One region of the Shinella sp. HY16 genome, then DNA from elsewhere that is predicted to be linked to it. Evidence: riboswitches for the same ligand, from Rfam matches in the RefSeq annotation. Region 1 holds a riboswitch; each other region holds the start of a gene.
What was found. A riboswitch is a leader RNA that binds a small molecule or an ion and turns the genes downstream of it on or off. The one in region 1 is predicted to bind cobalamin.
Positions count from the first base shown of each region.

Region 2: another riboswitch for cobalamin. It lies ahead of K0P03_RS03745 (aromatic ring-hydroxylating oxygenase subunit alpha); the one in region 1 lies ahead of bluB (5,6-dimethylbenzimidazole synthase).
Region 3: another riboswitch for cobalamin. It lies ahead of K0P03_RS10395 (CbtB domain-containing protein); the one in region 1 lies ahead of bluB (5,6-dimethylbenzimidazole synthase).

Region 1 is NZ_JAHYXL010000001.1:1,915,679-1,918,589, reverse strand. Features, by position in the region: gene K0P03_RS09710 (SDR family oxidoreductase) at 1-460, shown strand, start outside; cobalamin riboswitch at 517-737, shown strand; gene bluB (5,6-dimethylbenzimidazole synthase) at 784-1,476, shown strand; gene K0P03_RS09700 (DUF2865 domain-containing protein) at 1,469-2,578, opposite strand; gene K0P03_RS09695 (phytanoyl-CoA dioxygenase family protein) at 2,848-2,911, shown strand, end outside.
Region 2 is NZ_JAHYXL010000001.1:762,689-765,599, reverse strand. Features, by position in the region: gene K0P03_RS03750 (hybrid-cluster NAD(P)-dependent oxidoreductase) at 1-24, opposite strand, end outside; gene K0P03_RS03745 (aromatic ring-hydroxylating oxygenase subunit alpha) at 26-1,270, opposite strand; cobalamin riboswitch at 1,374-1,570, opposite strand; gene K0P03_RS03740 (DUF6656 family protein) at 1,869-2,474, shown strand; gene K0P03_RS03735 (GGDEF domain-containing protein) at 2,491-2,911, opposite strand, start outside.
Region 3 is NZ_JAHYXL010000001.1:2,057,387-2,060,297, forward strand. Features, by position in the region: gene cobW (cobalamin biosynthesis protein CobW) at 1-248, opposite strand, end outside; gene cobU (bifunctional adenosylcobinamide kinase/adenosylcobinamide-phosphate guanylyltransferase) at 252-776, opposite strand; gene K0P03_RS10390 (CbtA family protein) at 778-1,572, opposite strand; gene K0P03_RS10395 (CbtB domain-containing protein) at 1,585-1,761, opposite strand; cobalamin riboswitch at 1,810-2,176, opposite strand; gene K0P03_RS10400 (peptidoglycan-binding domain-containing protein) at 2,256-2,911, opposite strand, start outside.

The sequences.
Region 1 (2,911 bases):
ACGCGCGCCGTTCTTCCTCATGCAGGAGGCGATCACGGTGATGCGGCGCGAGAAGACCGAGGGCACCATCGTCAATATCGGTTCGATGTCGGCCAAGGCCGGCCAGCCCTTCATCGCCGCCTATTGTGCCTCCAAGGGCGCGCTCGAGACGCTGACCAAGAACACGGCCTATGCCGTTCTGCGCAACCGCATCCGTGTCAACGGCCTCAACATCGGCTGGATGGCCTCGGAGGGAGAGGATCGCATCCAGCGCGAATTCCATGGCGCGGCCGACGACTGGCTGGCGAAAGCGGCGGCAAGCCAGCCCTTCGGGCGGCTCGTCGATCCGGCCGAGGTGGCGCGGGCCTGCGCCTATCTCTCCTCGCCGGAATCCGGCCTGATGACGGGCTCGGTGATCTGCTTCGACCAGTCTATCTGGGGTGCCTATGACGGCTCGCCCCATCCGGATGCGCCGCTCTGAGGCGCAGGCACGGCGGTGCATGGCGCAGGCGGGCTTGATCGCGCCCGCAAGCCATGCGCATATCCTTCGCGTCAGGTGCCCGCTCCGGCGGGAGAATCGGGAATCCGGGGCGGGCGAAACGCTCAGGTCCGGAACGTGCCCAACGCTGTGACGGGGATGGTTTGCACCGTAAAAGCTTGAATCGATTCAGGCTTTTGCCACTGGTTGTTCAACCGGGAAGGCAGGTGCCTGCCGCGCGACCCGAAGTCAGAAGACCGGCCTGGCACGATAGACCGAACCGCGCGGACGGCGGCAGGTTGTGACGCATTGTTGGGGAGATGACGATGCGAAGCGAACCCTTGGACCCTCTGGTCCGGGCGGGCGCCTTTTCCCGTGAGGAAAAGCAAGCCGTCTACCGTGCCATCGAAACGCGCCGCGACGTGCGCGACCAGTTCCTGACCGATCCCTTGCCGGACGACCTCGTCGGCCGCCTGCTGCAGGCCGCCCACAATGCCCCGTCCGTCGGTTTCATGCAGCCATGGAACTTCCTGTTGGTGCGCAGCGCGGCGACCCGTCAGGCGGTGCATGCGGCCTTCCTGAAAGCCAATGCCGAGGCGGCGGCGATGTTCGAAGGAGAGCGTCAGGCGCAGTATCGTGCGCTGAAGCTGGAGGGTATCCTGAAGGCGCCGCTGTCGATCTGCGTGACCTGCGATCCGACCCGCGGCGGCAGCGTGGTTCTCGGTCGCACGCACAACCCGCGAATGGACGTCTATTCCACGGTCTGCGCCGTGCAGAATCTGTGGCTCGCGGCGCGGGCGGAAGGCGTCGGCGTCGGCTGGGTCAGCATCTTCCACGACAGCGATATCCGTTCGATCCTCGGTATACCCGGTCATGTCGAGATCGTCGCCTGGCTGTGCGTCGGCTTCGTCGACCGGCTCTACGGCGAGCCGGAGCTGGCGGTGAAGGGCTGGCGGCAACGCCTGCCGCTGGAAGACCTGGTGTTCGAGGAACGCTGGCCGGAGGAAGGTGTCAGTTGACGCCGGCATCCACCGGGCGGCCAAGGTCGATGGCGGATTCGTTGGCCGGCAGGAAGACCGGGCCGACCGTGCGCACCTTGCTGCTGGCCGGGTCGTAGTCGCGCTCCTCGACCTTCGCCGGCACCTTGACCGGGGTCTCTTCCTTCTTCGGCAGGGTGCGAATGGTGGTGATCGAGCCGCTGTCGGAATCGTCGGCGGTGCCGGCGCGCGCGGTCTCGGCGTCGTCGCCCTTCAGCGCCTTCTCGCGCTTGATCATCTCCTGATAGTAGGCCGAGAGGTTGCAGCCGCAGGCGCCGGGCTTGGAAAGGTCGCGCGTGCGGTAGGAGAAGGCGTTCGGCATTTCGTAATAGGGGCGTCCCGTGACCGTGGAGGTCATCTGCTCGGTTTCCTGGCCGCTGGTCATCGACTGGTAGAACAGTTCGGTCTCGGTTTCCGGGCACATCATGGCGCAGACCTTCTGGTCGCGCCGGAAGTCGAGCGGTGTCGCGCCCGACGAGATCGGGAAGAAGCCGCCGTCGCAGGTGCGCACGCAGACGGTGCGCAGGTTGCCATGGCCGTTGCTGCCGCCGAGCGAGCGCAGTTGCAGGCGCTCGCTGCCGTCGGGCGCGGTGCCGAGGGGCAGGGTGCGCCTTTCATCGAGCGTGCGCAGCGTCTCGGTCGCCGCGATCGGCATGACCTTCGCCTCGTCGCCGCATCCGTTGCTCGCCAGGAGGGCGGTGAGACGGCTGCGCTTGCCCTGCGACGAGGTGCCGCCGGCAAATTCGCGGCGCTTCTTGTCGAGGATTTCAAGGTTGCGCTCCATCTTGCCGATGACGCTTGAGAGCGTGTCGCAAGCTCCGGCATTCGCCCCGCCGACCACGATGATGCTGCCGCCCGAGCAGCCAAGGCGGCGCTGGTCGCTCCTGGCCTTGCGCAGCTGAATGTTCTGGCGGGCGATCGCGCCGGCATATTTGCGTGCGCTCGTCGTATCGACCACCACCTTGGGCAGGTTGGCCAGCTCCGCCTGGAGGCGCTCGCACACGTTCGCCGCCGCCGTGCCGCCCGACAGGAGCAGCGGCAGGCCGGTTGCAATGGCAAGGAGGAGGCGAAGGCGCCCGGTCACATCATCGATCCCGTGAATTGGTTTGGCCGCGTTCCGGCCGCATATGCAGTTCCTATCATAGGCCCTGGCGGGGGAAGCGCAACGTGCTCCCGGATTTGTGATTAATGTCGGTCACAAAATATGAGTTGCGTATTCACCTTTTTGCCCGTGGCGCGCAATTGATCTCCCATGGGCCTTGGTGTAGCACTCTCGACAAACTCAACAGCCGGTCTGCGCCCGGATGGCGCAACCGCCTATGGCGGAACCCCGGCCCTTGCAGGCAGGTATTCATGCGGATTTCCTCCATCTTGCTCAGCCCCTGGTACGCGCTTCAGCTCGCATCCGGCGCAAAAT
Region 2 (2,911 bases), 1.2 Mb from region 1:
ACGGAAATGGCTTGCGATCGTCATGTCATGCCACCCGCGAGAGCGGCTTCTTGGCGCCGTCGAGCCGGTCGACCATGAAGTTCACGTACCATTCGACGAACTGCATGACGCCCCCCTCGTCTTCCGGCGAATAGGGGCCGGGCTGGTAGGCCGGCGAGCGGATGCCGAAGGCGTTTTCCTCGACGATGCGGCGGTCCTGGTCGTTGGTCTCAGTCCAGACATGGGTGAGCTCGTCAAGGCGGTAGTCGACGCCCTCGACCGCGTCCTTGCTGACCAGCCATTTCGTCGTGACCTGCGTCAGCTCCGGCCCAAGCGGCAGAACGCGGAAGGTGATGGCATGGTCGGCGAGCACATGGTTCCAGGTCGTCGGATAGTGGAAGAGCAGCAGCGTGCCGATGTGGTTTTCCAGCACGTCGTTCGACAGCGGGCGGTTGACGGCGCGGGCGCCGGACATCGTGTAGCTCTCGGCATCCTGGATGAGCGGCATGCGGGCCGCGCGGAACTGGCCGGTCGGCGACATGCGGAATTCGCTCGGCAGGCCCGCCGCCTCGCATTTTTCCCAGTGCGCGGCGATGACGGGATCGTCCTTGGCGCCCTGCACGCCGGTGGCGCTCGGCGCCTCGGGATAGGTGCGGCAAAGCTCGGGATGGTTGGCGGCGCAGTGATAGCACTCGCGGTTGTTTTCCCAGACGAGCTTCCAGTTGCCCTTCTCGACGATCGTGCTTTCGAAGGCGACCTTGGTCTCGCCGAGGCGGTGACGGGCAAGATAGGGCTCGACCAGGCTGCGGAAGGCGGAAAAGTCCGGCGCCTCGTTTGCAAGGCAGATGAAGATGTATCCGCCGACGGTCTCGCAGTGCACGCGCTTCAAACCGTGCTGGCTCTTGTCGAAATCCTCGGCCATGTGGCGGGCGAAGAGCAGCGAGCCATCCAGTTCGTAGGTCCACTGGTGGTAGGGACAGACGAGCTTGGCCGAGGCCCCCTTGTGCTGGGTGCAGACGCGCGAGCCGCGGTGGCGGCAGGAATTGTGCAGGGCGCGCACGGTCCCCGTGCGGTCGCGGGTGATGACCACGGGATAGTCGCCGACCTGCACGGTAAAATAGTTGCCGGCCTTCGGGATCTCGCAGTCATGGCCGATGAACAGCCAGTCGCGATACCAGATCGTCTCGAGATCGAGCCTGTAGTGATCGGGGTCGATGTAGAAGGCCTGCTCGAGGCTGTGGCCCTCGCGCCGGTTCTTGAGCTTGCGGAGCACGTCGCTGCTGATGTCCATGCCGGATCCTCGATATCCTGTTGGGGATGAGGCGCACGGAAGGAGACGGCATCCGGGCGCGGGGGCGCCGGACTGCACGCTTCCCGGCCGCCCGCCGCAGCCAGTCACGATCATTCCCAAGGCTGGTTTCCGGGCTCAGGAGCGTCCGTCAGGACCGTCGCGGCGCCTTCCCGGACTTTCTGTCCAGTGGCGTCTCGCCGCGCGTTTCTCCTACACCGTTGCGGGGGCAGCGCCGGATTTCAACCGGCTTCCCAATTCTCCGCTCTTCGTCAGAACGGCACCTCGAGTGTCCTTATCTAAACGCAAGACCGGGCAAACGACATGTCAGTTAGCGACATGCCATTCCGATTTGGCGACAGAGATAAAATGGGCAGAGGCAAGCCAACCTCAGGCCTAATTGCATATATTTCAATCAATTATGCAAAGGAAACGAGCAACATGAATACCCTTTGGGCCACCTGGCCTGCCCGGTGACACAATTGTCATATTGCGACCCCTCCGGAACCTTTGGAAAAAGCGGGGGCGGATTGGCAAGGAATGCTTAACGCCGTTTCCATAAACTTCATCGCATCGGGGCGCGAGGATGGAGTGCCGACGCGTGCAGCAAACCAAGTTCCGTTACTACGACGCAGTCGCCTACAAGCGCGCGAACCAGCCGAAATCGGCCGCCCATACCGAGTTCCTGCGCACCGGCCGCATCGACCGGAATGTCAGCTGGAGCCCGAACGAGAAGCGCTACCTCAGCTACCAGGAAGTGGCCGAGCGTACCGGCCGCAAGCTGGAGAATGCCGGCAGCGTCACGCATGACCGCATCAACGGCTTCCACCAGTCGATCCGCTTTCCCAAGCTGATCTTCCACCGCACGCTCGCCCAGACACCGCATCTCGGCTATTGCCACATCACCGTCGCCAATTCCCGCTTCGCGGAATTCGAGAATGTGCAATGGGCCTTCTACATGGCCAATTTCTTCGCCGAGATCGGTGAGGAGGAGCAGTTCTTCGCCGACATCTCGAAGAAGGCCGGGCGGATGTATTTCGCCGTCGCCATCACGCCGGCAGAAGAGGAAGGCCGCCTGCAGATCGACCGCAAGGTGCGCGGCAACGGCGTGCTCTTCCGCACCGACGATCCGAAGCTTGCCATGAAGAACGTGCTGATGCTCGGCGCGCACAACGAGGCGCTGCGCAAGATCATCCGGGCGCTCTAACCCCTACCCTGCTGCGTCAGGCCACCCCGGACGGCCGGTAGATCAGCCACTCCTTGCCGGCCGGCACCTCGTCGCCGCGGCCATAGACGACGATCTGGTCGCCGCCCGCGCCCCGCGCCTCCGCCAATGCCCGCTCGCAGGCCGCCGAAAGGTCGAGCGCGCTGTCGGCGCGGTCCGTCATGCACACGCCGGCAGACAAGGTGAGGTGACCCAGATTGCGCCCGGTGCGCGGATCGCGCAGCGCCACCGTCTGGAAGGCGGCGCGCAGCAGGTCGATCAGCCGCGTCACCTCCCCTTCGTCCGCGGTGTGAAACAGGAAGCCGAAGCGCAGGCCGTCGAAACGCACGGCCAGCTCGCCGGCGGGAAAAGCCTGGCGGATAAGGCCGCCGTAGAAGGTGACGAGATGATCGGACAGGGCCTCGATCTGGCCGGCGGAG
Region 3 (2,911 bases), 140 kb from region 1:
GGAATGAAATCATCGGCGACGGTGCAGCAGATACAGCCGTTGGTCAGCTCGATGATGTCGTCCTCGGTGCAGGCTTCCGCGCCGCAGCCCTTCAGCACGTCGCCGTCGACCCCGAGATCGCCGAACTCGTTGATGATGAGCGCGATGCGTTTTCCTCCGGCATTCTGCAGGAGGTTGCGGATCAGCGTCGTCTTGCCCGCGCCGAGGAAGCCGGTGATGACGGTGGCGGGGATCTTCTGTTGCAGCATGGCTCAACCCTTCATTTTCAGCGGCAGACCGGCCGCGATAAAATAGACTTCAGGCACGAGGGCGGCGACCTTCTGGTGCAGCCGCCCGGCATGGTCGCGGAATTCGCGCGCCATGCGGTTTTCAGGCACGATGCCGAGGCCGACCTCGTTGGAGACGAGCACGATCCGCCCCGGCGCCTGTCGAAGAGCCTCCAGGAGGCCCGAACATTCGGCGGCGATGTCGCGCTCCTCCAGCATCAGGTTCGTCACCCACAGCGTCAGGCAGTCGACGAGCACGGCCCTGTCGGCCCGGGCGACGTCAGCGATGCGCGCGGCAAGCGCCAGCGGCTCCTCATGGGTTTGCCAGCCGTCGCCGCGATCCTCCCGGTGCCTTGCGATGCGCTCGCGCATCTCGTCGTCGAAGGCGCGGCCCGTGGCGATGTAATGACGCGAGAGGCCGGTCTCGGCGACCAGCCTCTCGGCAAAAGCGGATTTTCCGGAACGCGCGCCGCCCAGAACCAGGACGGCTCCGGGCGATGTCACTGTCATATCAGGCTGCCTTGGCGATCTTCTCGTTGGCAAAGCCGAGCGAGAGGCCGAGCACGATCCAGAAGAACAGGGTCGTGGCAAGGGCAGCGACGGCGAACTCCGCACCGAGCACGGCCGGAACGTTGCTGGAAATGTCGCTGGGCTGCGGGGCGCCATAGACCTGTGGCGCCGCGATCAGCGCAATGCCGATGACCTTGGCGACGATGTTCGGCTTGAGGAACAGCAGGTAGAGGCCGGCCGCCGACAGGATGACGGTTGCGATCCACCACACCTGGCGGTCGCCGAGATCGGCGGCAGGGAAGCCCGGAAGCTCCGGCGGCAGGCCGATGGCCGGCAGCATGTGCACGGCAAGCCAGCCGGCCGCGCCCCAGAGCGCGCCGTTCGCCACCGTGATCGGATGGCCGGACACGAGGCTGAAACCGGCAAGCAACAGGCCGAAACCGGCGCCCGTGACGAGGTTTGCCAAAAGCGTGCCGGAGAACCGGCTCATGCCGAACATGATGCCGCCTTCCTCGTGATCCTCGCCCTCATGGGCATAGGCGACGGAGACCGGCGAGAGCGCAGAGGCCATGTCGAGGATGACCGCGCCGAGCGAGGAATGCTCCTGCGTCTGTGCAGCGCCTTCCGTGCCCGTGGCCGGCGTCGTGCCTTCGGTTGCGGGTGCGGCTCCATCGCCGCCTTCGAACTCCTCGGCATGCAGGATGAGCGGCACGACTCGAGCCTCCTGGGCGGCTGTCATCAGCACGCCGGAGAACAGCCCGGCCACCAGGGCGGCCAGGAGATAACGAACGATCATGTCGAAAACTCCTTAGTGGCAGGGAAAGCCGTAGGAGTGACGCGTATCGTGTGCCGTGTCGTGCAGCACGGCGGAATTCGCAAGGCCCGCACCGAACACCAGGAAGGCGCCGAGCAGAAGAGCGAAAACACCGGCGACGAGACGGTCGTTTGCGGAAAGGGTAACAGAAGACGTAGTCGAAACAGCCATGACAACCTCCGTGCAGGCAGCGGGGAAACCTCCCCAGGTCGGACGAAATGTCCTTCACATTGGCTGGCAGGTCTCCTGGCTCGCAGCGTCGGGCGTTGAAAACGCCTGCGGGGCCCCCTCGCCTTCCCAGGCTAAGGCATCGCGAAAAGGCGGACGATTCGTAGAAGAAGAGGCGTCCAACCCCTGCTGATCGCGATGCCACCCAGTGGCTTTTCCGTCTGGTTCTCACAGCGCGAAACCAAGGCACCATCGCCCCGCTCCCCGCAGATCCTCCCATCCGGATGGGCGTCCCTCGCCACTCTACAGTCGCGGGGTCGGCCGTGATTGCAGCGCCCTGATTGGGTCCGCCGCGTCACATTCCCATTTACTCCCCGATCCGTTTCCGGATCCGGGAACCATCCAATAGTCTGGATGATTATGCTTCCACCCCCGGGAAGTCAATCGACCGGCAGCGTCATCACCTGTGCTGAAACCGCCGCCCGGCCGTCGTATTCTCAATAGCCGGGGATGATCACCAGACCGCCGCCATCGTTGTAGTAGCCGTCGTCGCGGTAGTAGCGCTCGTAGTAGCCATCGACCGGGCCTTCCAGCACGTCATAGTCCTGCTGGTAGCGGCGCTGGCGATTCTGCCGGGCCTCGGCATATTGCGCAGCCTGCCGAAGGGCACGGTACTGCTGGCGGGAAAGATAACCATCGGCGCGGTAGCCCGACGAGCCCTGCCAGGCGGCGATCGCCGAACGGGTGCGCGAACCGAAGACGCCATCGACGCCGTAGGTGTTGAAGCCGAGCATGCTGAGCCAGCGCTGCGCCTGGGCGCGGGTCGAGCGCTCCATATAGGCCTCGCGCCGGTCGACGATCGGCTGCTCGGCCTTGCGCTCAGTCTCGACAATCGCCGTTTCACTGTCCGTCCTGGGCTTTGCTTCCTGCCGGGCGGTGTTTGACAGCGCCGACAGGCGCTCGCGCGCATCGGCGACGAAGCGGCCGTCCGGATATTCGTCGAGATAGGCGCGGAAAGCCTTTTCCGAGCCGTCGAGCACGGCCTTCTGGAAAGTCTCTTCCTCGCGCTTGGCCGCATCGTCGGCCTGCTCGACGGCAAGGCCGCGGTCCTTCCTGTCGGCGCCCTGCGCTTCGTTTTCACGGGCGGCAGTCG